Regions from separate parts of the Pseudescherichia sp. genome, predicted to be linked through region 1. Evidence: predicted binding sites of a transcription regulator. Region 1 holds the regulator's gene; the other holds the start of a gene.
The links. Region 1 encodes LexA, which represses DNA repair genes until DNA is damaged. Its sites were predicted from a motif close to TNCTGTATGTACATACAGNA; they were not measured.
Positions count from the first base shown of each region.

Region 1 (14,989 bases):
TCGCCCCGGTAGTCACCATCTCGGTATAGAGCAGCGTCTCCCGCGACAGCAGGCGCAGGAAATAGCGACAGTGGCGGTCGGTCCAGTCGAGCATTGGCGCGATGGAGAAGCGGTGGGCGGCGAAGGCTGTAGCGGGCGTGACTGGCGGCATAGCGTACGTTTTTTCATCAAAATGGAAAAGGGGCGCTACTATAGCATACTCATTTAGCCTGAACAGCCCGCCGGAGGCATTGCGCCTCCGGCGGGGAGATCATTAGAACGTCAGGCTGAGCTGCGCGCCTGCGCCCCAGGTTTCATCTTCACCATAGAGGCCCATCAGGTCGACGTGAACGCGGTTGAACGGCGCAAAACCGATACCGGCGGTGGCGACGTTGCTGTCGTCCCCTTTCACATCGGCGCGGAAGCCCGCACGCACCGCCAGCCAGTCGAGCGGACGCACCTCGGCCCCGACGCCAACATACTGGGAAGCCTCCTCGCTCTTAAAGCCTTTGGTCTCGGTCAGATCGCCGTCGGCGCTGAGGGTAACCAGATCCGTATGCCACGCCAGCCCTGCGGTAACCACCGGGCTGATCTGGTAGGTATCTTTATAGCTACGCACCTCTTGAGTACGGCCATTGCGGATCTGGATATCTTTGGTATCGATATCGCGGGAGATCAGGTTCTGTCCGCTCAGGCCTACGGTCCAGTTATCGCCAAAATCAGCGGCAATACCGGCGTCAACGTTGAAGCCGGTATCGTCGTTACGGTAGCGGCTGCTGTTGAAGTCGCTGCTATCGTAGTCGTAGATGGAGGTGGTGTAGTTGAACAGCCAGGTTTTTTGCAGCTTCGGCGTCACGCCGATAGAGACCGGCACGTCGCCAAGCTGGAACTGACGCGCCACGGCCACGCCGTAGTCGGAGACGATCGCCGCACGTCCAGACGCGGTAGAGTTCAAGTGGCTGGTAATAATATCCGAGCTGCGACCAAGGGCGACTTGCCCGGCATCAAGGAGGATTTCATTGCCGCGCAGGTAGTCAATATCCTGCTGGTCGACGTTGGAGCTGACCCGGGCATGGGCATAGGCCTTCGCCACGAAAGCAAACGACAGCACGTCGTTAGGAATGCTTACTGCAATACCAGCGCCCGCATTAGCACGCGCCGTTTTGCCGTCGAGAAACTCCAGCTCATCGGCTAAATCGGTCGCGGCGCCGCGCACCTGATTAATGGTTCCCGTTGGGTTAGTAATAAACTGAGCAAAGGTCAGGTTGTCGATAACGTTATCGTAATAGTCGACTTTGTCGCTGATATCGTCGATTTCATCCTGCAGATTATCTTTATCGCTAATCTGCGCCCGCACGCTCGGCAGGATGACAGTCACGTTATCATCCGGTTTAGCCTTCGCCAGCAGCGCCGGGTTAATCAGTACGCCGCTGCCATAGCTGGCGGATGCTACGCCGGTGCCGCCCATCGCATCACTACGCGCTTCTGCCCATGTATTGGCTGCCCCCGCCTGAGTGACTACCCCAAAAGAGACCGCAAGTGTTACCACTGAAAGCTTAAAAATTTTTTTCACAGTTTGCCCTGTCTTATTGATCAAAGGTCGATTTATGCCCTGCCAGTTATCGCCTGGCGAGAGGTGAACTATTGCTGTGAAAAGCGATGCTAAATGCAGCTAATTCGTTTTTTATCTGCATGAGAGTATTTTTATTCGTAACAATCTGCGTCTTTTTATAAACGCTCTTTACTTATAGAGGAGGAAATTCGATTCGGGAAGTTTTTCTGCTCTGAGCGTTGAAAAATTCAGGAAAATGCCAGGATGGAGATCGACGGTGGGTGCGGAACGATCGGCGGGATCTCGGCGTTTGTCGCAGGATATGATAAAGTGACGGTTTCAACGTTATTACATTACGTAACCTGAGGATGCCCTATGGATAAGACCACTTCGCAGCAGATGCTGGCACATGCTGAAACGCTGTGCGCGCAGCGCAACGTGCGCCTGACCCCGCAGCGCCTTGAGGTTTTGCGCCTGATGAGCCTCCAGCAGGGTGCAATCAGCGCCTACGATCTGCTCGATCTCCTGCGCGTCTCAGAGCCGCAGGCCAAGCCGCCGACGGTTTACCGCGCTCTCGACTTCCTGCTGGAGCAGGGTTTTGTGCACAAGGTCGAGTCAACCAACAGCTACGTGCTGTGTCACTTCCTCGATCAGCCTACCCATACGTCTGCGATGTTCATCTGCGATCGCTGCGGCGTGGTAAAAGAGGAGGCGGCTGAAGGCGTGGAAGATATTATGCACGCGCTGGCGGCCAGGATGGGCTTTGCGCTGCGTCATAACGTCATTGAGGCGCACGGGTTGTGTGCAGCGTGTTCAGAAGTGGAAGCCTGCCGTCATCAGGGCCAATGTCAGCACGATCACAGCATTTTAGTGAAGAAGAAACCGCGTTAGGTTAAAAAGTGGTGGGAAGAGTCGGTACGTCCTTGTACCGTCGGGCAGGGTAGTCAAACTGTTAATCCAGGGTGATTACCAGCGATACTCGTTACGGGTTTCCCAGTCGACCACCTCTTTCTCAGCCTGGTCTTTTTGGTAGCCATAACGTTCCTGAATTTTACCGACCAGCTGGTCGCGTTTACCTTCAATAACGGTCATGTCATCGTCCGTTAATTTACCCCATTGCTCTTTCGCTTTACCTTTGAACTGTTTCCAGTTACCGCCGACTTCGTCTTTATTCATAATGGTATCCTCATCATCGTTCGGTGTTGAATAGCAATATTCGTTGGTCCTTCGTTACGTTCTTTATCTGCTGAACGTGATAATAATTGTAGCTAAGGATTTTCTAAGCTGGGGATTATTCGGAATATTTAACCATTCAGGCGCGAACAAACAACAGGAAGGCAAGGCTAGAAGGCAAGGCTAAAGGAGGTGAGAAAGAGAGAGGAGGAAAAACATTAAGCGCTGTGACAGCAGAAGGTTAACTGCCACAAGCACTTATATGCTATCAGAGCCACTCGCCGTTGCGAATGACGCCGACCGCCAGACCTTCAATACTGAAGTTCTGCTGACGAAGGTCAACAACGATGGGATCGAAGTCGCTGTTTTCAGGCAGCAGCTGCACGGTATTGCCCTGCTTTTTCAGCCGCTTTACCGTCACTTCGTCATCAATACGCGCCACAATCACCTGGCCGTTACGCGCTTCCTGCGTTTTATGTACTGCCAGCAGATCGCCATCCATGATGCCAATGTCTTTCATCGACATCCCGCTAACGCGCAGCAGGAAATCGGCGCTGGGCTTAAACAGTGACGGATCGACTTGGTAGTGGCCCTCGATATGCTGCTGTGCCAGCAGCGGCTCACCGGCAGCGACCCGGCCAATCAGCGGCAGGCCATCTTCCTCTTCCTGCAGCAGACGGATCCCGCGCGATGCGCCGGAAACAATCTCAATGACGCCTTTGCGCGCCAGCGCTTTCAGGTGTTCTTCTGCCGCGTTTGGGGAACGGAATCCCAAACGCTGCGCAATTTCAGCACGCGTCGGCGGCATGCCGGTCTGGCTGATGTGATCGCGAATGAGATCAAACACCTCTTGCTGCCTGGCTGTTAACGCTTTCATCCCGCCCCCTGGGTGTATATACAGTTATGCTGTGAGTATATACAGCAAAAACCGTTTTTGAAACCAAATTTTGAGCAAAACCGCCGCGCAAGGCCGATTTTGCGCGCCTTAGCGGTAATGTGGCCAGAGCAGAATGCCCCAGGTGGCCAGCGCGAGCAGAATAGACATCAGCACCGCTGCCGAGCCCATATCTTTGGCCCGGCCGGAAAGCTCATGGAAATCAGTCCCGATACGGTCAACAACCGCCTCGATCGCGCTGTTCAGGATCTCCACTATCATTACCAGCACAACGGACCCAATGAGCAGCACGCGGGTAATGGCGTCTACGTCGAGCCAGCAGGCAATGACAACGGCAAGGATCACCGCGACGGACTCCTGGCGGAAAGCGGCTTCGTTCAGCCAGGCAGCGCGAACGCCCTTCCATGAGTACCCTGCGGCTTTAATGATTCGGGTTAAACCAGTGGTATTATTGGCCATCAAAAGAACCTTTTTACGTAATTATCGTCAATGTCTATGCGAGCGTACCGAGGTACAAAAGATATTCTGCGCGCTTTCTGATATTCTTGCGGCGCAATGGCATTATTAACCAGAGGCTTCACATTGTTTATGTCCGGCTGGCCACGAATTTACTACAAATTACTGAATTTACCATTAAGCGTGCTGGTAAAAAGCAAGTCGATCCCGGCAGAACCTGCCCAGGAACCTGGACTCGATACCTCACGCCCTATTATGTACGTTTTGCCTTATAACTCGAAGGCAGACTTGCTGACGCTGCGTGCCCAATGCCTGGCGCACGAGCTGCCCGACCCGCTTGAACCGCTGGAGATCGACGGTGCGCTGCTGCCTCGCTATATCTTTATTCACAGCGGGCCGCGTGTCTTTAGCTGGTACACGCCGAAAGAAGAGTCCGTTAAGCTGTTCCATGATTATCTGGATCTCCACCGTAACCACCCGGACCTGGACGTGCAGATGGTGCCGGTATCGGTGATGTTTGGCCGCTCACCGGGGCGCGAAAAAGGCGAAGTGAATCCGCCGCTGCGCATGCTGAACGGCATCCAGAAGTTCTTTGCCGTCTCCTGGCTCGGTCGCGATAGCTTTGTGCGCTTCTCCCCGCCGGTCTCCCTGCGCCGGATGGCCACCGAGCATGGCACAGACAAAATTATCGCCCAAAAGCTGGCCCGCGTAGCGCGCATGCACTTTGCCCGCCAGCGGCTTGCCGCCGTGGGTCCGCGCCTGCCGGCGCGCCAGGATCTCTTTAACAAGCTGTTGGCCTCAAAAGCCATTGCCCGCGCGGTAGAAGACGAAGCGCGCAGCAAAAAGATCTCCCATGAGAAAGCCCAGCAGAACGCCATCGCACTGATGGAGGAGATTGCGGCCAATTTCTCCTATGAGATGATCCGCCTGAGCGATCGTATCCTTGGCTTTACCTGGAACCGGCTCTATCAGGGCATCAACGTGCATAACGCCGAGCGGGTCCGCCAGCTGGCGCACGACGGTCATGAGATTGTCTACGTGCCCTGCCACCGTAGCCACATGGACTACATGCTGCTCTCCTATGTGCTCTATCATCAGGGGCTGGTACCGCCGCATATCGCCGCCGGGATTAACCTCAACTTCTGGCCTGCCGGACCGGTTTTCCGCCGCCTCGGGGCGTTCTTTATTCGCCGTACCTTTAAGGGCAACAAGCTCTATTCGACGGTGTTCCGTGAGTACCTGGGCGAGCTGTTTAGCCGCGGCTACTCCGTAGAGTACTTTGTCGAGGGTGGACGCTCACGTACGGGCCGTCTGCTGGATCCGAAAACCGGCACCCTGTCGATGACCCTGCAGGCCATGCTGCGCGGCGGCACCCGCCCTATCACCCTGGTACCGATCTATATCGGCTACGAGCACGTGATGGAGGTGGGCACCTATGCAAAAGAGCTGCGCGGCGCAACCAAAGAGAAAGAGAACGTCTTTCAGATGCTGCGCGGCCTGAGCAAGCTGCGCAACCTCGGCCAGGGCTACGTTAACTTCGGCGAGCCGCTACCGCTGATGAACTACCTCAATCAGCACGTGCCCGAGTGGCGCGAGTCGATCGATCCGATTGAGGCGGTACGCCCGGCCTGGCTGACGCCGACCGTCAACACCATCGCCGCCGATCTGATGGTGCGTATTAACAACGCGGGCGCGGCTAACGCTATGAACCTCTGCTGTACCGCGCTGCTGGCCTCGCGCCAGCGCTCGCTGACCCGCGAGCAGCTGACCGAGCAGCTGGACTGCTACCTCGATCTGCTGCGCAACGTGCCCTACTCGCCTGACGCCACCGCCCCGGCGGCCAGCGCCAGCGAGCTGATTGCCCACGCGCTGCAGATGAATAAGTTCGAAGTAGAGAAAGACACCATAGGCGACATCATCATTCTGCCGCGCGAGCAGGCGGTGCTGATGACTTACTACCGCAACAACATCGCGCATATGCTGGTGCTGCCCTCCCTGATGGCGGCTATCGTAACCCAGCATCGCCAGATCTCTCGCGAAGAGCTGCTGCGCCACGTTGATGTGCTCTATCCGATGCTTAAAGCAGAGCTGTTCCTGCGCTGGGATAACAGCGAGCTGCCAGAGGTGCTCAACGCGTTGATCGCCGAGCTGGTGCGTCAGGGCCTGCTGGTAGATAAAGACGACCGCCTGTATCTCAACCCGCAGCGCTCCCGTACCCTGCAGCTGCTGGCGGCTGGCGCGCGCGAGACCCTGCAGCGCTACGCCATCACTTTCTGGCTGCTGAGCGCCAACCCGGCCATCAACCGTGGCACGCTGGAGAAAGAGAGCCGTACCCTGGCTCAGCGCCTGTCGGTGCTGCACGGGATCAACGCCCCGGAGTTCTTCGATAAAGCCGTGTTCAGTACCCTGGTGCTCACCCTGCGCGACGAGGGTTACATCAGCGATACGGGTGATGCCGATCCGGCAAAAACCATGCAGGTCTATCTCCTGCTGGCGGATCTGGTGACGCCTGACGTGCGGTTGACTATCGAGAGCGCAACCCAGGCAGAAGCGTAAAGGTGATGCCCGGTAACGCAAGTGTACCGGGCCTCTCTATTATCTGACCGCCTGCGCTACCCACGCGGACAGCTCCCGTAACTCCCTCTCCTGCTCCGGAAAATCCCCTAGCAGCGCATCGCACGCCTGCTGCAGACTATCCGCACGATAAGCGCAGCCCTGCAGACGCGCCGCCAGCGCCTCCAGCGGCGCCGGGTTCAGGCTGTCGGTAAAGATCTGCGCGCGCGTGATGTGTCCTCGCTCGACGTCGAAGTGCAGCTCAACGCCGCCCCAGGTGAAGCGCTCATCCAGCAGATGGCTGAACGAGGGTGCCTGACCAAAGTTCCACTCCCAGCTGCTCTGACGGGCAAAGGTATCGGCAAAGTTTGGCAGATCCGGCGTCTTGTCCGGAGAGATAACCTCCGCCGCAACGCGCTCGCCGTAGTGGGCAAAAAAGGCCTCGGTGACCTCCGCGCAGATCGCTTCATGCGTGATGCCCGGCAGCAGATCGACCAGGTTTGCCACCCGTCCCCGTACCGAGGTAATGCCCTTGGCCTGGAGCTTCTTTTGGTCAGGGTTAAGGTAGTTTGCCAGTCGACTTAGATCGGCATTGAGCAGCAGCGTGCCGTGGTGGAAGCCGCGGTCCGGCGTTTCACGATAGGCGGAGCCGGAGACTTTGCGATCGCCCTCCGGCGTTTTGACCACCAGGTCGTTACGCCCCGAGGCTTCTGCCGCTACGCCCAGCGCGTTGAGGGCGTTAAGCACAATGTGGGTAGAGATGGTTTTGTCATACTCCGGCTTGCCGGCCATAAAGGTAAAGCAGGTGTTGCCGAGATCGTGAAATACCGCGCCGCCGCCGCTGCTGCGTCGGGCGAGGCGGACGTTATCCTCCTCCATGCGCCGGGTATTGCACTCTTTCCACGGATTTTGCGCCCGGCCAATCACCACCGTATCGGCGTTGCGCCACAGAAACAGCACGCGCTGGGTGGCAGGCATCTGACGGAAAATTGACTCCTCTACCGCCAGGTTAAACCAGGGATCGTATGAATCAGAGATAAGCAGACGTAATGTGGACATGGCAGCTTTCCTTTTCTTTAATTGCCCCCATAGTAACGACAAAGCGGCGCGTATGCCTACCCGGCCTACGGCTCGCGCTTCTCGCTCTCCCCCTCCTCCGGCACCGAGCGGCTGGCGGTGAGCAGGAAGGGCGACTGCTGCCAGCGGGTACGCTTGCCCTGCAGCAGCGTGCGGGTCAGCACCACGCCGATTGCCAGCGACAGGAGCAGCATCAGGCGGAGGATATTTGTGGTATTATCGACCTGTTTCGCTTCGGTCGGTAGGGTATGGGTGTCGAGAGTCAGACGCAGGTAGCCGAGCGGGCCATTTTTCCCCTGTATGGGTTCAACAATCTGCTGGTTGAAGTAGCCGCCGGCTTTTTTTCCGTCCAGCGCCAGCCGGTCGCGGACGTCGACGCTCTCCCCTGAACGCGCAATCAAATCGCCCTGCTCATCGTAGACGCCTGCGTCAAGAATACGGCTCCCTTCGGTGAGCTGGCGCAGGAGCGCGCTAATCGGCTTTTCATCCGGCGTTTCGCTACGCATCAGCGGCGTGAGGTTCAGGGTCACCTGGTGCGCCAGGGTACGGGCCAGCTCTTCAAACTGGGGGTTACGCGCCCGCTGGTGGCTCTGGCTGAACCACGATGCCCCCTGCATTAGCGCCACCAAAAGGGCGAGACAGATGAGCACTATTACGGCGCGATGCAGCCGGAATCTCAGTTTTGCGCGGGCCATATTCTTACCTGATGAAAATTTGAGGTTAGCATGTTGCCAGAAGCGATGATTACAAGGTAGCCTCATGCGTTATTTTTACCCGGATGCGTTTGGCCGCACGTGTTTTTACAGGAGCTTTAATGTCTAACAGTTTAACCTGGCGCGACCTGCCCGAAGCCGTCTCTCAGTGGCCTGGGCTGCCGCTCTCTTTAAGCGGCGACGAGGTGATGCCGCTCGATTATCACGCGGGTCGCAGCGGCTGGCTGCTCTATGGCCGCAGTCTGGATAAACAGCGCCTGACGGCGTATCAGCGCTCGCTTGGCGCGGCGATGGTGATCGTCGCGGCCTGGTGCGTCGAGGATTATCAGGTGATCCGCCTGGCCGGCTCGCTGACACCGCGGGCAACGCGTCTGGCGCACGATGCCGGTCTGGACGTTGCGCCGCTGGGTAAGATCCCGCACCTGCGCACGCCGGGCCTGCTGGTGATGGACATGGACTCTACCGCCATCCAGATCGAGTGTATCGATGAGATCGCCAAGCTGGCGGGCACCGGTGAGATGGTCGCCGAGGTGACCGAGCGGGCGATGCGCGGCGAGCTGGACTTTACCGCCAGCCTGCGCAGCCGTGTCGGCACCCTCAAGGGGGCGGATGCCACCATTCTGCACCAGGTGCGCGACGGCCTGCCGCTGATGCCGGGCCTGACCCAGCTGGTGCTGAAGCTGGAGACGCTGGGCTGGAAGGTGGCTATCGCCTCCGGCGGCTTCACCTTCTTTGCTGACTACCTGCGCGACAGGCTGCGCCTGACCGCCGCCGTGGCAAACGAGCTGGAGATTGTTGATGGCAAGCTGACCGGCCACGTCGTGGGCGACATTGTGGATGCCCAGTACAAGGCGGCCACGCTGCTGCGCCTGGCCCAGGAGTACGATATTCCGCTGGCACAGACTGTGGCGATCGGCGACGGTGCTAACGATCTGCCGATGATCAAATCGGCGGGGCTGGGGATCGCCTATCACGCGAAACCCAAAGTAAATGAGAAGACGGAAGTCACTATCCGTCACGCTGACCTGATGGGCGTTTTCTGTATCCTGTCGGGCAGCCTGAACCAGAAATAACGAGGTCAACGTGGCGAAAGCTCCAAAACGCGCATTTGTCTGTAATGAATGCGGTGCGGATTATCCGCGCTGGCAGGGGCAGTGCAGCGCCTGTCATGCCTGGAACACCATCACCGAGGTGCGCGTTGCGGCGTCCCCGACGGTTGCGCGCAACGAGCGGCTGAGCGGCTATGCCGGTAACGCAGGCGTGTCGAAGGTGCAAAAGCTATCGGAGATCAGTCTGGAAGAGCTGCCGCGCTTCTCTACCGGCTTTAAAGAGTTTGACCGCGTGCTGGGCGGCGGCGTCGTGCCGGGCAGCGCAATCCTGATCGGCGGTAACCCAGGGGCAGGCAAGTCGACGCTGCTGCTGCAAACCCTGTGCAAGCTCTCCGAAAACATGAAGACACTGTACGTCACCGGGGAGGAGTCACTCCAGCAGGTGGCGATGCGCGCCCATCGCCTGGGGTTGCCGACCGCTAACCTGAACATGCTCTCCGAGACCAGCATCGAGCAGATCTGCATGATTGCGGATGAAGAGCTGCCGAAGCTGATGGTCATCGACTCGATCCAGGTGATGCACATGGCGGATATCCAGTCGTCGCCGGGCAGCGTGGCTCAGGTGCGTGAGACGGCGGCCTACCTGACGCGCTTCGCCAAGACGCGCGGCGTCGCCATCGTGATGGTGGGACACGTCACCAAAGATGGCTCGCTGGCCGGGCCGAAGGTGCTGGAGCACTGCATCGACTGTTCGGTACTGCTGGACGGCGACGCCGACTCGCGTTTCCGCACCCTGCGCAGCCATAAAAACCGCTTCGGCGCGGTGAACGAGCTGGGCGTCTTTGCGATGACTGAGCAGGGCCTGCGCGAGGTCAGCAACCCGTCGGCTATCTTCCTCAGCCGGGGCGACGAAGTCACCTCCGGCAGCTCGGTGATGGTAGTCTGGGAGGGCACGCGCCCCCTGCTGGTGGAGATCCAGGCGCTGGTGGATCAGTCGATGATGGCCAACCCGCGCCGCGTGGCGGTGGGTCTGGAGCAGAACCGCCTCGCGATCCTGCTGGCGGTGCTGCATCGCCACGGCGGATTGCAGATGGCGGATCAGGATGTCTTTGTAAACGTTGTCGGCGGGGTAAAAGTCACCGAGACCAGCGCCGACCTGGCGCTGCTGCTGGCGATGGTCTCCAGCCTGCGCGACCGCCCACTGCCGGACGATCTGGTGGTGTTTGGCGAGGTTGGGCTGGCCGGCGAGATCCGTCCGGTACCGAGCGGCCAGGAGCGTATCTCCGAGGCGGCGAAACACGGTTTCCGCCGGGCTATCGTCCCTGCCGCTAACGTACCGAAAAAACCACCGGCCGGGATGCAGGTGTTTGGCGTGAAAAAACTTGCCGATGCGCTAAGCGTCTTTGACGACTTATAATTACCACTACGATTTTGCAGGAGGCACCGTAATTTATGTCGTCATTTGACTATCTGAAAACCGCCATCCGCCAGAAGGGCTGCACGCTTCAGCAGGTGGCGGAGGCAAGCGGCATGACCAAGGGCTACCTGAGCCAGCTGCTTAACGCCAAGATCAAAAGCCCCAGCGCGCAGAAGCTGGAGGCCCTGCACCGCTTCCTCGGGCTGGAGTTTCCCCGGCAGCAGAAAAACATCGGCGTGGTGTTTGGCAAGTTTTACCCGCTGCACACCGGGCATATCTACCTGCTGCAGCGCGCCTGCAGCCAGGTAGATGAGCTGCATGTCATCATGGGGTATGACGAGACGCGCGACCGCGCCCTGTTTGAAGAGAGCGCCATGTCGCAGCAGCCCACGGTGCCCGATCGCCTACGCTGGCTGTTACAGACCTTTAAATACCAAAAAAATATTCGTATCCATGCCTTTAACGAAGAGGGAATGGAGCCTTACCCGCACGGCTGGGACGTGTGGAGTAAAGGGATCAAAGCCTTTATGGATGAGAAAGGGATCCAGCCCAACTGGATCTACACCTCTGAAGAGGCCGATGCCCAGGCCTATGAGAAGCACCTCGAGATTGAGACGGTGCTGATCGATCCGAAACGCACCTTTATGAACATCAGCGGCGGGCAGATCCGCGCTAACCCGTTCCGCTACTGGGAGTACATTCCCACCGAGGTGAAGCCCTTCTTCGTCCGTACGGTGGCGATCCTCGGCGGCGAGTCGAGCGGCAAGTCGACGCTGGTAAATAAGCTGGCTAACATCTTCAATACCACCAGCGCATGGGAGTACGGGCGCGATTACGTCTTCTCTCATCTCGGCGGCGATGAGATGGCGCTGCAGTACTCCGACTATGACAAGATTGCCCTCGGCCAGGCGCAGTACATCGACTTTGCAGTGAAGTACGCCAATAAGGTGGCCTTTATCGATACCGATTTCGTGACCACTCAGGCCTTCTGTAAAAAGTATGAGGGGCGCGAGCATCCGTTCGTGCAGGCGATGATCGATGAGTACCGCTTCGACCTGGTGATCCTGCTGGAGAATAATACGCCGTGGGTCGCTGACGGTCTGCGCAGCCTTGGCAGCTCGGTGGATCGCAAAACCTTCCAGACCATGCTGGTCTCCATGCTGAGCGATAACCATATCGATTTTATCCACGTCGAAGAGTCAGACTATGACGGGCGATTCCTGCGCTGCGTGGAGCTGGTGAAAGAGATGATGGGCGAGCAGGGATAAAGCCGCTCGCAGTTGACGCTCGCATTGCCGGGTGGCGGCTTCGCCTTACCCGGCCTACAAACCGTGCAAAACCGTAGGCCGGGTAAGCGCAAGCGCCACCCGGCATCCAGGTGCTTACTTAGAAATACGTTTGTACTTGATACGCTTCGGCTCCAGCGCATCTGCGCCGAGGGTGCGTTTCTTATACTCTTCGTACTCGGTGAAGTTACCTTCGAAGAACTCCACTTTACCCTCGTCCTGGTAGTCCAGAATGTGGGTCGCGATACGGTCGAGGAACCAACGGTCGTGCGAGATCACCATCGCGCAGCCCGGGAACTCCAGCATGGCGTTTTCCAGCGCGCGCAGGGTTTCGATATCCAGGTCGTTGGTCGGTTCATCGAGCAGCAGCACGTTACCGCCAACCTGCAGCAGCTTGGCCAGGTGCAGACGGCCACGCTCACCACCGGACAGTTCGCCTACGCGTTTGCCCTGATCGACGCCTTTGAAGTTAAAGCGGCCCACGTAGGCGCGGCTTGGCATCTCGGTGTTGCCGATCTTCATGATATCCAGCCCGCCGGAAACCTCTTCCCACACGGTTTTGCTGTTATCCATCGCGTCACGGAACTGATCCACGGAGGCCAGCTTCACGGTTTCACCCAGGGTGATGGTGCCGCTGTCAGGCTGTTCCTGACCGGACATCATACGGAACAGGGTGGATTTACCCGCGCCGTTCGGGCCGATGATGCCGACAATCGCCCCTTTCGGTACCGAGAAGCTCAGATCGTCGATGAGCACGCGGTCGCCGTAGGATTTACGCAGGTTGCTCACCTCAACGACTTTATCCCCCAGACGTGCGCCAGGCGGAATAAACAGTTCGTTGGTTTCGTTACGCTTCTGGTATTCGGTGTTGTTCAGCTCTTCAAAGCGGGCCAGACGGGCTTTGCCCTTAGACTGACGGCCTTTGGCACCCTGACGCACCCACTCCAGCTCTTTCTCAATGGATTTACGGCGGGCCGCTTCCTGAGAGGCTTCCTGAGCCAGACGCTGGTCTTTCTGCTCCAGCCAGGAGGAGTAGTTACCCTCCCACGGAATGCCTTCGCCACGGTCAAGCTCAAGGATCCAGCCGGCTACGTTATCGAGGAAGTAACGGTCGTGGGTAATGGCCACGACGGTACCTTCGAAGTCGTGCAGGAAGCGTTCCAGCCAGGCCACGGACTCGGCGTCCAGGTGGTTAGTCGGTTCGTCGAGCAGCAGCATGTCCGGTTTTTCCAGCAGCAGGCGGCACAGCGCCACACGGCGGCGTTCACCCCCGGAGAGGTTGGCGACTTTTGCATCCCAGTCCGGCAGGCGCAGGGCATCAGCGGCGCGCTCCAGCTGCACGTTCAGGTTGTGGCCGTCGTGGGCCTGGATGATCTCTTCAAACTTGCCCTGCTGGGCCGCGAGCTTATCGAAGTCAGCGTCCGGCTCTGCGTACTTAGCGTACACCTCGTCGAGACCTTTCAGAGCGTTAACCACCTCGGCCACGGCTTCTTCAATGGACTCACGCACGGTGTGCTCTGGATTCAGCTTCGGCTCCTGCGGCAGGTAGCCGATTTTCAGACCGGGCTGCGGGCGGGCTTCACCTTCGATGTCGGTATCGATGCCGGCCATAATGCGCAACAGGGTGGACTTACCCGCACCGTTGAGACCGAGAACGCCAATTTTTGCGCCCGGGAAGAAGCTCAGCGAGATATTTTTCAGAATATGACGTTTCGGCGGAACCACTTTGCCGACACGATGCATGGTATAAACGAATTGAGCCACGTTGGACTTCGCCTCTTTTATCGTATGTGAATGGTACTCAAGTGCGGAGTGTAGCCGTTTTTGTGTTCCAATCCCAGCCAGCTGCATCACGAGTGTTAAATCAGGCCAAAAGTAAAAAAGTGTTCAGCGCGTGGCGGATTAAGTCATGCCTGGTTAGCATGAATGGGTTATGCGCCAACAAATTTATTTCTAAGGAGAAAGTGCCTGTGAATGCTAAACCTGTCGCCTGGCGACTGCTGGCCATCGGCTGCTGCATGCTGACGGTAAGCGGCCTGGCACGCGCTGACGCGTTGGATGAGCAGCGAAACCGCTATGCACAAATCAAGCAGGCGTGGGACAACAAGCAGATGGACGTCGTGGCGCAGCTGATGCCACAGCTGAAAGACTATCCTCTCTACCCTTATCTGGAGTACCGCCAGATCGCTGACGATCTGACCAACCAGCCGGCCATTACGGTGACCAACTTCGTGCAGGCCAACCCGACGCTACCGCTCGTCCGCAACCTGAAGTCGCGTTTTGTCAACGAACTGGCTCGCCGGGAGGACTGGCGCGGTCTGTTGGCCTTTAGCCCGGACAAGCCCGCAACCACCGAAGCGCAGTGCAACTACTACTATGCAAAATGGAACACCGCCCAGCCCGAGGCGGCCTGGGAGGGGGCAAAAACGCTCTGGTTGACCGGTAAAAGCCAGCCCAACGCCTGCGATCGTCTGTTTGGTGCCTGGCGTGCTTCCGGCACTCAGGATCCGCTGGCCTTCCTTGAACGCATCCGGCTGGCGATGAAAGCGGGCAATACCCGTCTGGTTATCTTGCTGGCAAATCAGATGCCCAGCGAATATGAAACCATCTCCAGCGCCATTATCGACCTGGCAAACGATCCCAACAGCGTGCTGGCCTTCGCCCGCACCACCGGCGCGACTGACTTTACCCGACAGATGGCGCAGGAGGCGTTTGAGAGCGTCGCCCGTCAGGATGTGGAAAACGCGCGCCTGATGATCCCGTCGCTGGCCTCAGCGCAGCAGCTCAATGAAAATCAGACTCAGGCGCTGCGGGATATCGTCGCCTGGCGGCTGATGGG
Region 1 covers NZ_DAMBWA010000012.1:45,550-60,538, reverse strand. The annotation lists gene dusA (tRNA dihydrouridine(20/20a) synthase DusA) at 1-151, opposite strand, end outside; gene RTX96_RS15850 (conjugal transfer protein TraF) at 254-1,552, opposite strand; gene zur (zinc uptake transcriptional repressor Zur) at 1,907-2,422, shown strand; gene RTX96_RS15840 (CsbD family protein) at 2,498-2,707, opposite strand; gene lexA (transcriptional repressor LexA) at 2,973-3,581, opposite strand; gene RTX96_RS15830 (diacylglycerol kinase) at 3,690-4,058, opposite strand; gene plsB (glycerol-3-phosphate 1-O-acyltransferase PlsB) at 4,188-6,611, shown strand; gene lplA (lipoate--protein ligase LplA) at 6,651-7,667, opposite strand; gene RTX96_RS15815 (YtjB family periplasmic protein) at 7,733-8,380, opposite strand; gene serB (phosphoserine phosphatase) at 8,500-9,471, shown strand; gene radA (DNA repair protein RadA) at 9,482-10,864, shown strand; gene nadR (multifunctional transcriptional regulator/nicotinamide-nucleotide adenylyltransferase/ribosylnicotinamide kinase NadR) at 10,900-12,132, shown strand; gene ettA (energy-dependent translational throttle protein EttA) at 12,247-13,914, opposite strand; gene sltY (murein transglycosylase) at 14,121-14,989, shown strand, end outside.

Region 2 (14,989 bases), on a different contig from region 1:
TCCACCACCGGGTAACCCGCCAGCACACCGCTGTTGATCGCCTCCCGCAGCCCTTTTTCCACGGAAGGAATAAACTCACGGGGCACGACGCCGCCCTTGGTGGCATCCTCAAAGATAAAGCCTTTGCCCCCCTCCAGCGGCTCCAGGGTCAGCACCACGTGGCCGTACTGCCCTTTACCGCCAGACTGGCGGACAAACTTGCCTTCGATATCCTTCACCGTTTTGCGGATCGTCTCCCGGTAGGTGACCTGCGGGCGACCAATGTTGGCCTCCACGCCAAACTCCCGCCGCATGCGGTCGACGATAATCTCCAGATGCAGCTCGCCCATGCCGGAGATGATGGTCTGGCCCGACTCCTCATCGGTATGCAGATGGAACGAGGGATCCTCCGCTGCCAGCCGCTGCAGGGCGATGCCCATCTTCTCCTGATCCGCCTTGGTCTTCGGCTCAATCGCCAGGGAGATCACCGGATCGGGAAACTCCATACGTTCCAGGGTGATAACCGCCTCCGGAGCGCAAAGCGTGTCGCCGGTAGTGACATCCTTCAGCCCGACGCAGGCGGCAATATCCCCTGCCCGCAGCTCGTCCACCTCGTGACGGTCGTTGGCGTGCATTAGCACAATGCGCCCGATGCGCTCCTTCTTGCCCTTAACCGGGTTCCACACCGCGTCGCCTTTTTTAAGCACGCCGGAGTAGACGCGGATAAAGGTGAGCTGGCCCACATAGGGATCGGTCATCAGCTTAAAGGCCAGAGCAGAGAACGGCTCGCGATCGTCCGGATGGCGCTCGGCAGTCGCCCCCTTCTCATCCACGCCTTTAATGGCGGGAATATCAAGCGGGGATGGCATCAGCTCGACCACCGCATCAAGCACGCGTTGTACCCCTTTGTTTTTAAAGGCGCTGCCGCAGAGCACCGGCTGGATCTCACCGGCTACGGTGCGGGCACGCAGGCCACTGATGATCTCCGCCTCCTCCAGATCGCCGTTTTCCAGATACTTATCCATCAGCTCTTCGCTGGCCTCCGCCGCCGCCGAGACCATTTTTTCACGCCACTCTTTTGCCGTTGCCAGCAGTTCGTCCGGCACCGGCGCATAGCTGAACGCCATCCCCTGGGTAGCGTCGTCCCAGATGATTTCCCGCATCTTGATAAGATCGACCACGCCAGTGAAGTGCTCTTCTGCCCCGATAGGGATCACAATCGGCACCGGGTGCGCCTTCAGGCGGTCGATCATCATCTGTACCACGCGGAAGAAGTCTGCCCCGGGGCGGTCCATCTTGTTGACGAAGGCCAGCCGGGGCACGTGGTACTTGTTGGCCTGCCGCCAGACGGTCTCCGACTGCGGCTGCACGCCGCCCACGGAGTCGTAGACCATTACCGCGCCGTCCAGCACGCGCATAGAGCGTTCTACTTCGATGGTGAAGTCAACGTGGCCGGGGGTGTCGATGATGTTGATCCGATGCGGCTCAAAGCCCCGGTCCATACCGGGCCAGAAGCAGCTTACTGCCGCAGAGGTAATGGTAATTCCGCGCTCTTGCTCCTGCGCCATCCAGTCTGTCGTCGCTGCGCCATCGTGAACTTCACCGAGCTTATGGCTCATGCCGGTGTAAAACAGGATCCGTTCAGTGGTGGTGGTTTTGCCGGCATCAATGTGGGCAGAAATACCAATGTTGCGATAGCGCTCGAGGGGGATGGGTCGGGGCATGATGCGTCCTTAGTCAGTTTGACAGTTAGCGGCCAGAGCGGCCATTTGGGTTTAACGTCCTCATCATAGTCCAACTGTACGAGTATATACGAACTATTTTAGCTATAGTTATGGAAGATAATCTCGCTGCCGCGGTCGCATAGCACTCGCCGTTGGGTTTAGGTATAGTATGCGTCAGCCAGCTTGCTGGTCACTATTTGTGCTTATTGACTCAGGAACACTATGATTGCCAGCCATCCCGATCGGGCAAAAATCCGCCTCGAAAATGTACTGTTCGCGCTGGGAAATCCGCTGCGCCTGGAGATAGTCAGAACCCTGGCGGATGAAGGAGAGCAGGCCTGCGGGTCACTGCGCAAGGACGTGGCAAAATCGACCATGACCCACCACTGGCGTGTGCTGCGTGACAGCGGCGTGATCTGGCAGCGTCCGCAGGGCCGGGAAAACCTGATCTCACTGCGGCGGGACGATCTCGATGCTCGCTTTCCGGGGCTGATGGATATCCTGCTCAATGCCATCCATGCCGAGCAGTAGGCTAACCGTTAGGTAAAGAAGGAGCTGAGGAGAGGGTAAAGGCCGGATGGCGGCGATGCCAGATCCGGCCGGAAGGCGTTACTCGTCTTTCGCTTCAACAACGGCGTGCTTCAGCTCGCCCATTGTCTTCAGCTTTTTAGAGATTTCACGGCGCTCTTTCGAAATTTCAGCGTTTTTGATGATGTAATCATCTACGCGGTCTTCGTAGTCGCTTTTCATGCTGGCGATGATGCCCTGGATCGCTTCAACGCTCATCCCCGGCTTGATGTAGTCGCTCAGGTTATCCAGCAGCAGAACGCGTTTCTGGTTATCACGGATCTTTTTCTCAACGTCCTGAATTTCACGCTGTAGTTTGTTCTTACGGCGGAACAGACGCACGAACTCCAGAACGTCCTGGAATGACGGCTTAGTAGTTTCCATTTTTACACCCCTGCTAATATCAGATTCGGATTCGTTAAAGCAACCGCTGTAGGGTAAACATACTTTTAGCCGTTGCTGATGACAATGATTTTATCCCTCTAAATATCATAACGCTAAATTAGGCTGAATCGAAACAACCTACCGCTGATTTGCCTACGGATGCGGCTTATTTGCGCAGCGCCCGGCAGATAAGATGCGAGAGCAGCTCCAGCTGCCGCGCCAGCTCCATGCTTAACCACACGTAGCCGTGCATCGGGGTTTCCGCCAGGGTCTCATCTTTATGTTGCTGAATCAGCTCCCGCAGCTCGGCCACAATCTCATTAAGCCGCTCGCTATTGGCAAGGATTGGCTGCGGATTCCCCTCGTAGAGCGCATGCGCGATGGTGAGCAGCGTTTGCTGCGTCATGGTCTGCGTTTCGCGGATCGTCCTGGCGTTAAGCATCACAAAGTGGCTGGCTCGCGACGCCCAGTGGGCGTTGATCTGCAGCTCTAGCATGCACACCATGTTACGGCTCACGGTCTGAATAGCTTCAAAGATCGCTTTCTGAATGTGCGTCTCCTTGCTGGCAGGCACAATCAAACCGCGCATCTTCACCACGTCGTTGAGGATGTTTTGCAGATGCTTCTCCAGCCGCGGGCGCTCCACCAGGTTCGGCGAAAAGCCCGCCTGGTAGACTCGGTTGAAGGCGGTGACGTAGTTTGCCATCTGGATGCGCCAGTGCAAAAACGCCCGCTGCGGCCAGATGCCGGTAAACAGCATCGCCAGCAGCGAGCCTAAGATCACATCGCCGCCGCGCCACAGGGCGATGTTCATATCCCCTGCCGGGGCGCCTACCACCACCGCGAGCGTAATACCGATCAATAGCGCCTGGTAAGGCTTCTTGCCCAGCGCCAGCCAGCCGCAGAGAAACATTGCGGCGGCGCACCAGAGCAGCATCAGCGGCAGGGAGATCAGCTCCAGCTTTAGGGCAATCAGCCCCAGCGCCGAGCCGAGGATAGTGCCGCCGATACGCTCGTAAGCGCGCGGCACCACGTTTCCCCAGAAGGAGATCGGCCCCATAACCACTACCAGGGTGATCAGCGGCCATGTCCCCTCCGGGATGTCCAGCAGGCGCACCAGCAGAAAGGTGAGGATAAACGCCAGCGCTATCCTGGCCCCGTGCACGAGGCGATAGTGACGATACAGGCGTATTTCAAAGGGGCTGAGTGATTTGTCGGTGCGCACCACGCTCTCCGGCTAAAACGACAAAGGCGCAATTGTAGCGAATTTTCGCGCCGGGGCCTCAGTGTTGTTACTGAAAACCCCGTTAAAAATAGTTATTCATTGAGCAAAACAGTTAAACAGACCTTCATCATCAACAGCAAGCCTGTGCTTACAGTGATTTAGGCTCAACGGGAATGTGCATCTCAACGTCCCAGTAGCCGCTGCTATTGTCCGCATTCAGGTAGCGCTCAAAACAGGGCCGGGCAGCAATCTGGTAGTAGGCATCCGGAAGCAGGCTGTCAAAAAAGAGATCCCATGTTTTCTCAAACTCTTCGTTATAGACCCGCGCCCGGGCGACGGCGTACTGGCCGCCGGGCAGTTCGCTCAGGATCACGCCTTCGCTGTTTTCCGGTACGGTAAAGCCCTCAGGAACCGAAATGACCGTGTCGGCACGCAGCTTCTCCGGTGGCACTTCGTCAGGGTTATCGTAGTAGACGGCGATCCACTCCTGCGGCTGTAGATTCTTCGTTTGCACCCAGAGGGTGAGCTGCTCAAAACCCTGCTTAACGGTCTTTTCCCACGGTCCTACCAGATGAAACCCGGCAATGATGCGCTTATCAAGCTGTCTGATACTGTAGTCCATGCTGCCTCCGCGATGATTGCTGTATGGATATACACTCTCTCTTATTAAGGGTTTAGTGTCACCCTTTGCCTGTTCAGTATGCGAGCAGACTCGCAGAGTTGCCAGCCTGCCCGCAGATCGTTACAGAACGTGGTGCAGGTAGTCGCTCATCCGGGAGAAAATCCCCCCTTTCTCGACCGCTTCCAGGGTCACCAGCGGTGAGCGGGCAATCAGCTTGTCTTTATCGTACAGCTCCACTTCGCCTACCTGCTGGTTTGCAGGCATCGGTGCTTCCAGCTCATGGCTACTTAGCACGTACTTAGCTTTGATATGGTCCAGATCGGACTTCGGCAGCGCCAGCCAGAAGTCGCGATCCGTGCCCAGCGCTACCTTCTCTTTGTCACCGTACCAGACGCGCTCGTTCCCTACCTGTTTTCCCTTATGCAGGATCTGCACGGTATCGAAGTTGTCATCACCCCAGTGCAGCAGCTTACGCGCCTGCTCCTCACGTCCTTTCGGGCTTTCACCCCCCATCACCACCGCAATCAGCCGCCGCTGACCATTGACGCTGGAGGCGATAAGGTTGAAGCCAGCCCCGGAAGTATGGCCGGTTTTCAGGCCGTCGACGTTAAGCGACTTATCCCACAGCAGGCCGTTACGGTTCTGCTGGGTAATGCCGTTCCAGGTCAGACTCTTCTCGCTATACATGTGGTAGAACTCAGGCTCACCGTGGATGATGGCCCGAGAGAGCACGGCCAGATCGTAGGCCGAGCTGTGCTGGCCCGGCGCATCCAGGCCGTGGACAGTTTCAAAATGGGTATCGCGCAGGTTGAGCTTCTGCGCGTAGCTGTTCATCATCTTCACAAACTGCGGCTGTCCTCCAGCGACATAGTCCGCCAGCGCTACGCAGGCATCGTTGCCAGAGTCAACGATCAGGCCACGGCTGAGGTCACGCACCGAAATGCGATCCCCCGGCTTGATAAACATCAGCGAGGAGCCATCAAATACCGGATTTCCCTTCGCCCAGGCGTCTTTACCAACGGTAACAATATCGTCCGGCGTGATGCGCTTGCTATCAATAGCGCGGTCAACCACGTAGCCGGTCATCAGCTTGGTCAGGCTTGCTGGATTACGCTGCTGATGTTCATTGCCTGCGGTCAATATCTGCCCCGTGGTGTAGTCCATTAATACCCAGGCACCGGCCTGGATCTGCGGAGGCTGTACAGCGAAAGAGAGATCGGCAGCCAGTGCAGAATTCACGCAAACAGCAAGGAGGGAAGCGGCAATAAACAGACGGCGTTTCAAGAGGATATCCTTAAGGTCGTACAAAAGAGCTGACCTTTTTACGGAAAATGTTGTGTCGGGTCCTGGAACAATTGCAAACAAATGTGACAAAGAGGGAGAGAGACGGAAGCCGCTACGCAGTACAGGTAAAAATAACGCTTTTATTTCTGCTTAGCAGGCAGCATGGTTTACCATAAAGAGGACATACAACAACAGGACGATTTCAGGTGTCAGATTCCGCTGCGCAGCCCACTTTTCTTTTTCACGACTACGAGACCTTCGGTACCAGCCCGTCGCTAGACCGGCCGGCGCAGTTCGCCGCGATCCGTACCGACGAGGCGTTTACGCCTATCGGCGAGCCGGAGGTGTTCTACTGCCAGCCTGCCGATGACTATCTGCCGCAGCCGGAAGCCGTGATGATCACCGGTATTACGCCGCAGCTCGCCCGGGAAAAAGGAGATAATGAAGCCGCCTTCGCCAGGCGGATCCACGACATCTTCACCGTGCCGGAGACCTGCGTGGTGGGCTATAACAACGTCCGCTTCGATGACGAAGTCACGCGCAATATTTTCTACCGCAACTTCTACGATCCCTATGCCTGGAGCTGGCAGCACGGCAACTCCCGCTGGGATCTGCTGGACGTGATGCGCGCCTGCTACGCCCTGCGGCCGGAAGGTATCAACTGGCCGGAAAACGATGATGGCCTGCCAAGCTTCCGCCTGGAGCACCTGACGCAGGCTAACGGCATCGAGCACAGTAATGCCCACGACGCGATGGCGGATGTCTACGCCACCATTGCTATGGCACAGCTGGTCAAAGCCCGCCAGCCCAAGCTGTTTAACTACCTCTACACCTACCGCAGCAAACAGAAGCTGACCACGCTGATCGATGTGCCGCAGATGAAACCGCTGGTGCATGTTTCCGGCATGTTCGGCGCCGACCGGGGCAATACCAGCTGGGTTGCACCGCTGGCCTGGCACCCGGAGAACCGAAACGCAGTGATCATGGTGGATCTGGCCGGGGATATGTCTCCTCTGCTGGAACTGGACGCCGACGCGCTGCGCGAGCGTCTCTATACGCCTAAGGCGGATCTGGGCGATGAGTCCGCCGTACCGGTGAAGCTGGTGCATCTTAATAAGTGCCCGGTGCTGGCGCAGGCGAATACGCTGCGTCCAGAAGACGCCGATCGGCTGGGTATTAACCGCCAAGCCTGCCTGGCGAACCTGCAGATCCTGCGCGATAACCCAGTGATTCGGGAGAAAGTGCTGGCTATCTTTGCTGAAGCAGAGCCGTTTGTACCTTCGGAAAACGTTGACGCCCAGCTATACAATGGCTTCTTTAGCGATGCCGATCGCGCAGCAATGAAAATCATACTGGCGACCGATCCGCAAAACCTGCCGGCGCTGGATATCACCTTTGCCGACAAGCGCATTGAGAAGCTGCTGTTTAACTACCGGGCGCGCAATTTCCCCGGCACGCTGGATGAGAACGAGCAGCAGCGCTGGCTCCAGCATCGCCGTAACGTCTTTACGCCGGAGTTCTTGCAGGCATGGGCGGAGGAGCTGGAGGCGCTTTACCAGCAGCACGCAGGCGATAGCGAGAAGCTGGCCCTGATTAAAGCGCTCTATCAGTATGCGCAAGAAATCGTGTGAATAAAGATCGTAGGTTGGGCAAGGCAGAGCCGCCGCCCGACATGAGCGACACCGCCGGATGGCGCTGCGCTTATCCGGCCTACTCTCTGACATCCAGCATCGCATAAAAAAAGCCAGCTTCTCAGCTGGCTTCTCTTTTTACTTACGGCTTAGCGCATTACGCAACGTCTTCGTACTGCGGAACCGGGTTGCGGAAGCTTTTGGTCACGCAGGCCAGATAGACCAGACCAATACCGCCCCAGATCAGGCCCAGAATCATTGAGCTCTCTTCCAGGTTCAGCCACAGCGCGCCCACGGTCAGGGCACCACACAGCGGCAGGATCAGGAAGTTGAAGTGATCTTTCAGCGTCTTGTTACGCTTCTCACGGATCCAGAACTGCGAGATCACCGACAGGTTAACAAAGGTGAAGGCCACCAGCGCACCGAAGTTGATCAGCGCCGTCGCGGTGACCAGGTCAAAGTTAATCGCCAGCAGAGCAATCGCGCCAACCAGCAGCACGTTCCAGGCCGGGGTACGCCATTTCGGGTGCACGTAGCCAAAGAAGCGGCTCGGGAATACGCCGTCGCGACCCATCACATACATCAGGCGAGAAACGCCCGCGTGCGCCGCCATACCGGAAGCCAGTACGGTGATGGTCGAGAAGATCAGCACGCCGAACTGGAAGGTTTTACCCGCCACGTAGAGCATGATTTCCGGCTGCGACGCATCAGGATCTTTGAAGCGGCTGATGTCCGGGAAGTAGAGTTGCAGGAAGTAGGAGGCCACGATAAAGACCAGGCCGCCAATCAGCGCCGTCAGGAAGATCGCTTTCGGGATCACGCGCTCGGCGTCTTTGGTCTCTTCCGACAGAGAGGAGATGCCGTCGAAGCCCAGGAACGAGAAGCACAGAATGGTCGCACCGGTGATCATCGGCACTACGTGCGCGCCTTCTGACCAGAACGGACGGGTGCTGGTCAGCGTACCCGCGCCTTCGCCGTGCGCTACACCATAAACAATCAGACCGACGATAGCTGCCACAATACCCATCTGCAGAATAACGATCAGGGTGTTGAAGTTGGCAACGGATTTAATGCTGCGCAGGTTCGAGATGGTCATAAAGGCCACCAGCGCCACCACAAAGATCCACGACGGCACGCTGGGCACCAGCGCTTCGAAGTAGATTTTAGCCAGCAGGATGTTGATCATCGGCATGAACAGGTAGTCCAGCAGCGACGACCAGCCCACCATAAAGCCAACGGCCGGGCTAATGGATTTCTGGGCATAGGTATAGGCTGAGCCAGCAGACGGGAAACGACGCACCAGTTTACCGTAGCTCAGCGCAGTAAAGAGAATAGCCACCAGCGCAAACGCATACGCGGTCGCGACATGACCATCGGTCAGACCAGAGACAATGCCGAACGTATCGAACAGCGTCATCGGCTGCATATAGGCAAGACCCATCATAACAACCGGAATCAACGTAAGCGATTTACGCAGTTCCACGCGAGAGGTTTTTGGAGTAACGTTATGCGACATGGTCAGCCCCCATTACGGCGAATGCCGTCGCAATAGCAAAAAATTGCCCCATTTTGTTTCTTTCCTCAGCGACAACGACTGTCGGTTTTTAAATGTGTATCTATCCGGTACGAAGCCCGGCCTCTTGGTTTTAAATGACGTTTTGATGCAAAAAAATAACCGACGCGTTTAACGTCGGTTAGTGTCATTTTTTGCAGGCGACATATTTTGCCCCAAAGTGAGGCGCGATGACAAGATGGTATACCACCATCAGGCCATTCTTTTTTAACGCATGCCTGATTCACGGCCACTCACCGAATCGTAAACGCCAGCGATCGCACTACTTGCTAAAATTTCCGTGCACCACCAGCCGCTTGCCAGCCCTGCAGTCTGCTCATTCCAGCCAATCCATACCGGTTCGGCTGGCATCTGCGCGACCACCCGCTTCTCTACCAGCGCACCGCTGTTCAAAAAAAGCTGTGCCAGGTAGCGTGGCAGATAACCGCAGCCAAGACCGCCAATGAGCAGATCCAGTTTAGCCTTAAAATCAAAAACGGCGATCGCCTCCTGATCCTCCAGCAGCAGTTGGGAACGCGAACAGCCTGGACTCGCCTCCCCCACTACGATAGCGCGGTGGCGTTTGATCTCTCGCCGGGCAAGCGGCTCTGCCGCCTGGGCCAGCGGATGGTGGGGGGCTACGGCAAATACCTGCTCGAGGCTGCCGAGGCGGGCAAAGCCAAATCCGCTTAGCGGAGGGGGGTCGTGCAGCGCGCCGACGATAATATCGGCTCGCCCTTGAATCAATGCCTCCCACGAGCCGGACAGCACGCCGTTGATAAATTTTAGCCGGGTGACACTGTGCTGCTGATAAAAGACGTCGATAAGCGGCAGCAGCAGCGAGAAGGGAAAAGTATCATCCACACCAATGGTGAGATAGTTCTCCCAGCCCTCGTTGAGCTTAATAGCCTGCTTCTCCAGCTCGCGCACCGTATGCAGCACCTCGCGCCCCTTCTCCAACAGCATCTGGCCGGTACGGGTAAATTTTGCCCGATGGCCGCTGCGGTCAAGAAGCTGGATGTTGAGATCGCTCTCCAGCTTATGCACGGTGTAGCTCAGCGCGGAGGGCGTTTTGTAGAGCTTCGCCGAGGCCGCGGCAAAGCTGCCCTCTTTTTCGAGGGCATCAAGGATAACGAGAACATCCAGCAATGGTTTCATGTTCGCCCCATAGGGTATGCGATCAGTCCCCAGGCTGCTGCCCCTACTCCATCGGCATGATCAGCGGATCGGGGTACTGGTATTCAAACCCTAATTCATTGGTGATGCGGCTTCCATCAACGAGCTTGCCTTTGCTGCCGGCTCCGCTCTCGGTAAACAGCGGCGGCTCGAGGCCCAGCTGACGTGCCATCACCGGGTAAAATTCGGATCGCGCCGGGTGTCGGGGGGCGCATAAATTGTAGATATGCCCCCCTTTCGGCGCCTGCAATAACAGCGTAATCGCGGCGATAACGTCCTCCAGATGCACCAGATTGACGCCGTGGCCTCCGTCAGGGGCGGTTTTACCGGCAAAGAAGCGGCCCGGATGGCGGCCCGGCCCGACCAGCCCGGCAAGGCGTAAAATATCCACCGAGGTACCCGGCAGATTGTGCAGCCACTCCTCCAGCTCTTTTAAGGTACGCCCGCTTTGGGTCACTGGTTGCAGCGGCGTGCTCTCTTTGACGTTGCCCTCTGCATTACCGTATACCGAGGTTGAACTGGTAAAGATAATGCGCGGAATACGCCTCGCCAGCGCGCTGTCGACAATCTCCTGCACCGCCTGCAAATAAAAGGTGTCCCCGCTGCCGCTCCGCCGGGCGGGCAGCGTGACCACCAGCGCATCTACGTTCATTAACGCTTCCAGATCGTCGGCGTCGCACACCAGCTCCGGTTCAAGCTTCAGCGGGTAGCTTTCAATACCGCACATGCGCGCCGCCTCGACGCCGTCCTGGGTGGTTTTACTGCCGGTAACCTGCCAGCCCTTTGACTGCAGCGAGAGCGCCAGCGGCATCCCCAGCCAGCCTAAACCGACAATCGCGACTTTTTTCATCCTTAATTCTCCCGGCTTTCATACGTTAGGATTAAGGCTACGCCAGGCAAGCGCAACTGACAATTCAGGAAGCAAGATGAAATGATTTAATGTTGAAAAAAAGCCCTTGCTTTCAGCGGGCAAAGTGGTTTAGGTTAACTGACAAGACATGAATAAGCATTCATTGGAAATTTTATGACACGCGTTCAATTTAAACACCACCATCATCACCATCATCCTGACTAGTCTTTCAGGCGATGTGTGCTGGAAGACGTTTGGATCTTCCAGTGGTGCATGAACGCATGAAAAAGCCCCCGGAAGATCCTCTTCCAGGGGCTTTTTTTTGAACCTAATTCAGGCAGGATAAGAGGATAAGCAGAATGTTAGATAACTCCCGTTTACGCATAGCTATGCAGAAATCTGGCCGTTTAAGCGATGATTCTCGCGAACTGCTGGCCCGCTGCGGCATTAAAATCAATCTGCACACTCAGCGCCTGATTGCGCTGGCAGAGAACATGCCTATCGATATTCTGCGCGTGCGTGACGACGACATTCCTGGGCTGGTTATGGACGGCGTAGTGGATCTCGGCATTATCGGCGAGAACGTGCTGGAAGAGGAGCTGCTGACCCGCCGCGCTCAGGGCGAGGACCCGCGTTACTTTACCCTGCGCCGCCTCGATTTCGGTGGCTGTCGCCTGTCGCTGGCTACTGCCGTTGACGAGCCGTGGGATGGCCCGGCGGCGCTGGACGGTAAACGTATCGCCACCTCCTATCCGCACCTGCTGAAGCGCTACCTCGATCAGAAAGGCGTCTCCTTTAAATCTTGCCTGCTGAACGGCTCCGTCGAAGTGGCTCCGCGCGCTGGCCTGGCCGATGCCATCTGCGACCTGGTCTCGACCGGGGCGACCCTTGAGGCCAACGGCCTGCGTGAGGTAGAGGTCATCTACCGCTCTAAAGCCTGCCTGATTCAGCGCGACGGCGAAATGCCTGCGGCCAAGCAGCAGCTGATCGACAAGCTACTGACCCGTATCCAGGGCGTCATTCAGGCCCGCGAATCAAAATACATCATGATGCATGCCCCGACCGAGCGTCTGGAAGAGGTGATTGCCCTGCTGCCGGGTGCCGAGCGTCCGACCATTCTGCCGCTGGCGGGCGATCAGCAGCGCGTGGCGATGCACATGGTAAGCAGCGAGACGCTCTTCTGGGAGACGATGGAGAAGCTGAAGGCGCTGGGGGCCAGCTCTATTCTGGTGCTGCCGATTGAGAAGATGATGGAGTAACAGCAGTTTTAATGTGCCCGGTGGCGCTGCGCTTACCGGGCCTACAGGTCTTGTAGGCCGGATAAACAACGTGCCATCCGGCAAAAAGGAAAACGATTATGAGCTTTAATTCCATTATCGACTGGAGTATATGTAGCGACGATCGGCAGCGCGATCTGTTGATGCGCCCGGCTATCTCTGCCTCGGAGAGCATCACCCGCACGGTGGTGGAGATCCTCGACAACGTTAAAGCGCGCGGCGACGATGCCCTGCGCGAGTACAGCGCTAAATTTGATAAAACCGAGGTCGGCGCGCTGAAGGTTACCGCGCAGGAGATCGCCGACGCCAGTGCCCGCCTGGGGGACGATATCAAGCAGGCAATGGCCGTGGCGGTGAAGAACATCGATACCTTCCACCAGGCGCAAAAGCTCCAGCCTGTGGATGTGGAAACGCTGCCCGGCGTGCGCTGCCAGCAGGTGACGCGTCCGATTGCCTCCGTGGGTCTCTATATTCCCGGCGGCTCCGCGCCGCTCTTCTCAACGGTGCTGATGCTGGCCACCCCGGCGCGCATCGCGGGCTGCCAGCGGGTGGTGCTCTGCTCGCCGCCGCCGATTGCCGATGAGATCCTCTATGCCGCCAGCCTCTGCGGCGTGCAGGAGGTCTTCAAGGTCGGTGGAGCGCAGGCTATTGCCGCCCTGGCCTTTGGCACCGAATCCATCCCCTCAGTGGATAAGATCTTTGGCCCAGGCAACGCCTTTGTGACCGAAGCGAAACGCCAGGTAAGCCAGCGGCTGGACGGGGCGGCGATTGACATGCCTGCCGGGCCTTCCGAGGTGCTGGTGATTGCCGACAGCGGCGCAACGCCGGATTTCGTCGCCTCGGATCTGCTCTCCCAGGCCGAACACGGCCCTGATTCCCAGGTGATCCTGCTCACGCCGGACGCGCAGATGGCCGCCGCGGTCGCCGATGCCGTTGAGCGCCAGCTGGCCGAGCTGCCCCGCGCCGAGACCGCGCGCCAGGCGCTGGCCGCCAGCCGCCTGATCGTCGCACAGGATTTGGCTCAATGCGTGGCTATCTCTAACGCCTACGGCCCGGAGCACCTGATTATTCAGACCCGCGATGCACGTTCGCTGGTGGACGGCATCACCAGCGCCGGATCGGTGTTTCTCGGCGACTGGTCGCCAGAGTCGGCGGGGGACTACGCCTCGGGGACCAACCACGTGCTACCGACCTATGGCTATACCGCCACCTGCTCAAGCCTCGGACTGGCGGATTTCCAGAAGCGCATGACGGTGCAGGAGCTCTCCCGCGAGGGCTTCTCCGCGCTGGCGGCGACCATTGAGACCCTGGCGGCGGCCGAGCGCCTGCACGCCCACAAGAATGCCGTTACCCTGCGCGTTAACGCCCTTAAGGAGCAAGCATGAGCATCGAAGAATTAGCGCGCGAGAACGTGCGAAACCTGACGCCCTACCAGTCTGCTCGCCGCCTGGGCGGTAAAGGCGACGTCTGGCTGAACGCCAACGAATTCCCTACCCCGGTGGCCTTTGAGCTGACCCAGCAGTCGCTCAACCGCTACCCGGAGTGCCAGCCGAAAGCAGTGATTGAGGGTTACGCCCGCTATGCTGGCGTGCAGCCGGAGCAGGTTCTGGTCAGCCGCGGCGCGGATGAAGGTATCGAGCTGCTGATCCGCGCCTTCTGCGAACCGGGCAAGGACGCAGTGCTCTACTGCCCGCCGACCTACGGCATGTACAGCGTGAGTGCCGAGACCTTCGGCGTCGAGGCGCGCACCGTTCCGGCGCTGGAGAGCTGGCAGCTCAACCTGGACGGCATCGCCGACGCCCTCGACGGGGTGAAGCTTATCTATGTGTGCAGCCCTAACAACCCAACCGGGCAGATTATCGACCCGCAGGATATGCGTGCCCTGTTAGAGATGACCCGTGGCAAAGCGTTGGTGATTGCCGACGAGGCCTACATTGAGTTCTGCCCGCAGGCGACGCTCAGCGGCTGGCTGGCAGAGTATCCGCACCTGGTGATCCTGCGCACCCTGTCGAAAGCCTTTGCGCTCGCCGGCCTGCGCTGCGGTTTTACCCTGGCAAGCCAGGAGATTATCGCCCTGCTGCTGAAGGTGATTGCCCCCTACCCGCTCTCGACGCCGGTCGCGGAGATCGCCGCCCAGGCGCTCTCCCCGGCGGGCATTGATGCCATGCAGGGACGTGTGGCGCAGATCCTTAATGAACGCCGCTACCTGATTGAGCAGCTGCGCACCATTCCCTGCGTGGAAACGGTGTTTGATTCAGAAACCAACTATATTCTGGTGCGTATGACTGCCTCAAGTGCAGTATTTAAATCCCTGTGGGATCAGGGCATTATTCTACGCGACCAGAACAAACAACCCTCTTTAAGCGGCTGCCTGCGGATCACCATCGGCACCCGGGAAGAGAGCCAGCGCGTCATCGACGCCCTACGTGCGGAGCAAGTATGAGCCAGAAGTACCTTTTTATTGACCGTGACGGCACCCTGATTAGCGAGCCGCCGAGCGACTTCCAGGTCGATAGCTTTGAAAAACTGGCCTTTGAGCCAGACGCTATTCCGGTGCTGCTGAAGCTACAGGCCGCAGGCTTTAAGCTGGTCATGATCACCAACCAGGATGGGCTGGGTACGGCCAGCTTCCCGAAGGAGCACTTTACCGGCCCGCACAACCTGATGATGCAGATCTTCACCTCCCAGGGCGTAGTTTTTGATGAAGTGCTGATCTGT
Region 2 covers NZ_DAMBWA010000001.1:222,462-237,450, forward strand. The annotation lists gene fusA (elongation factor G) at 1-1,703, opposite strand, end outside; gene RTX96_RS01090 (ArsR/SmtB family transcription factor) at 1,926-2,234, shown strand; gene RTX96_RS01095 (DUF496 family protein) at 2,313-2,654, opposite strand; gene RTX96_RS01100 (FUSC family protein) at 2,821-3,879, opposite strand; gene sbmC (DNA gyrase inhibitor SbmC) at 4,028-4,501, opposite strand; gene dacD (serine-type D-Ala-D-Ala carboxypeptidase DacD) at 4,622-5,791, opposite strand; gene sbcB (exodeoxyribonuclease I) at 5,992-7,416, shown strand; gene RTX96_RS01120 (APC family permease) at 7,574-8,932, opposite strand; gene yoeI (membrane protein YoeI) at 8,922-8,984, opposite strand; gene RTX96_RS01125 (LysR substrate-binding domain-containing protein) at 9,197-10,126, opposite strand; gene RTX96_RS01130 (SDR family oxidoreductase) at 10,170-10,994, opposite strand; gene hisL (his operon leader peptide) at 11,169-11,219, shown strand; His leader region at 11,195-11,318, shown strand; gene hisG (ATP phosphoribosyltransferase) at 11,354-12,253, shown strand; gene hisD (histidinol dehydrogenase) at 12,352-13,656, shown strand; gene hisC (histidinol-phosphate transaminase) at 13,653-14,714, shown strand; gene hisB (bifunctional histidinol-phosphatase/imidazoleglycerol-phosphate dehydratase HisB) at 14,711-14,989, shown strand, end outside.
Region 2: a site for LexA is predicted at 4,519-4,538, ahead of sbmC (DNA gyrase inhibitor SbmC). Genes of this name have one in related genera too.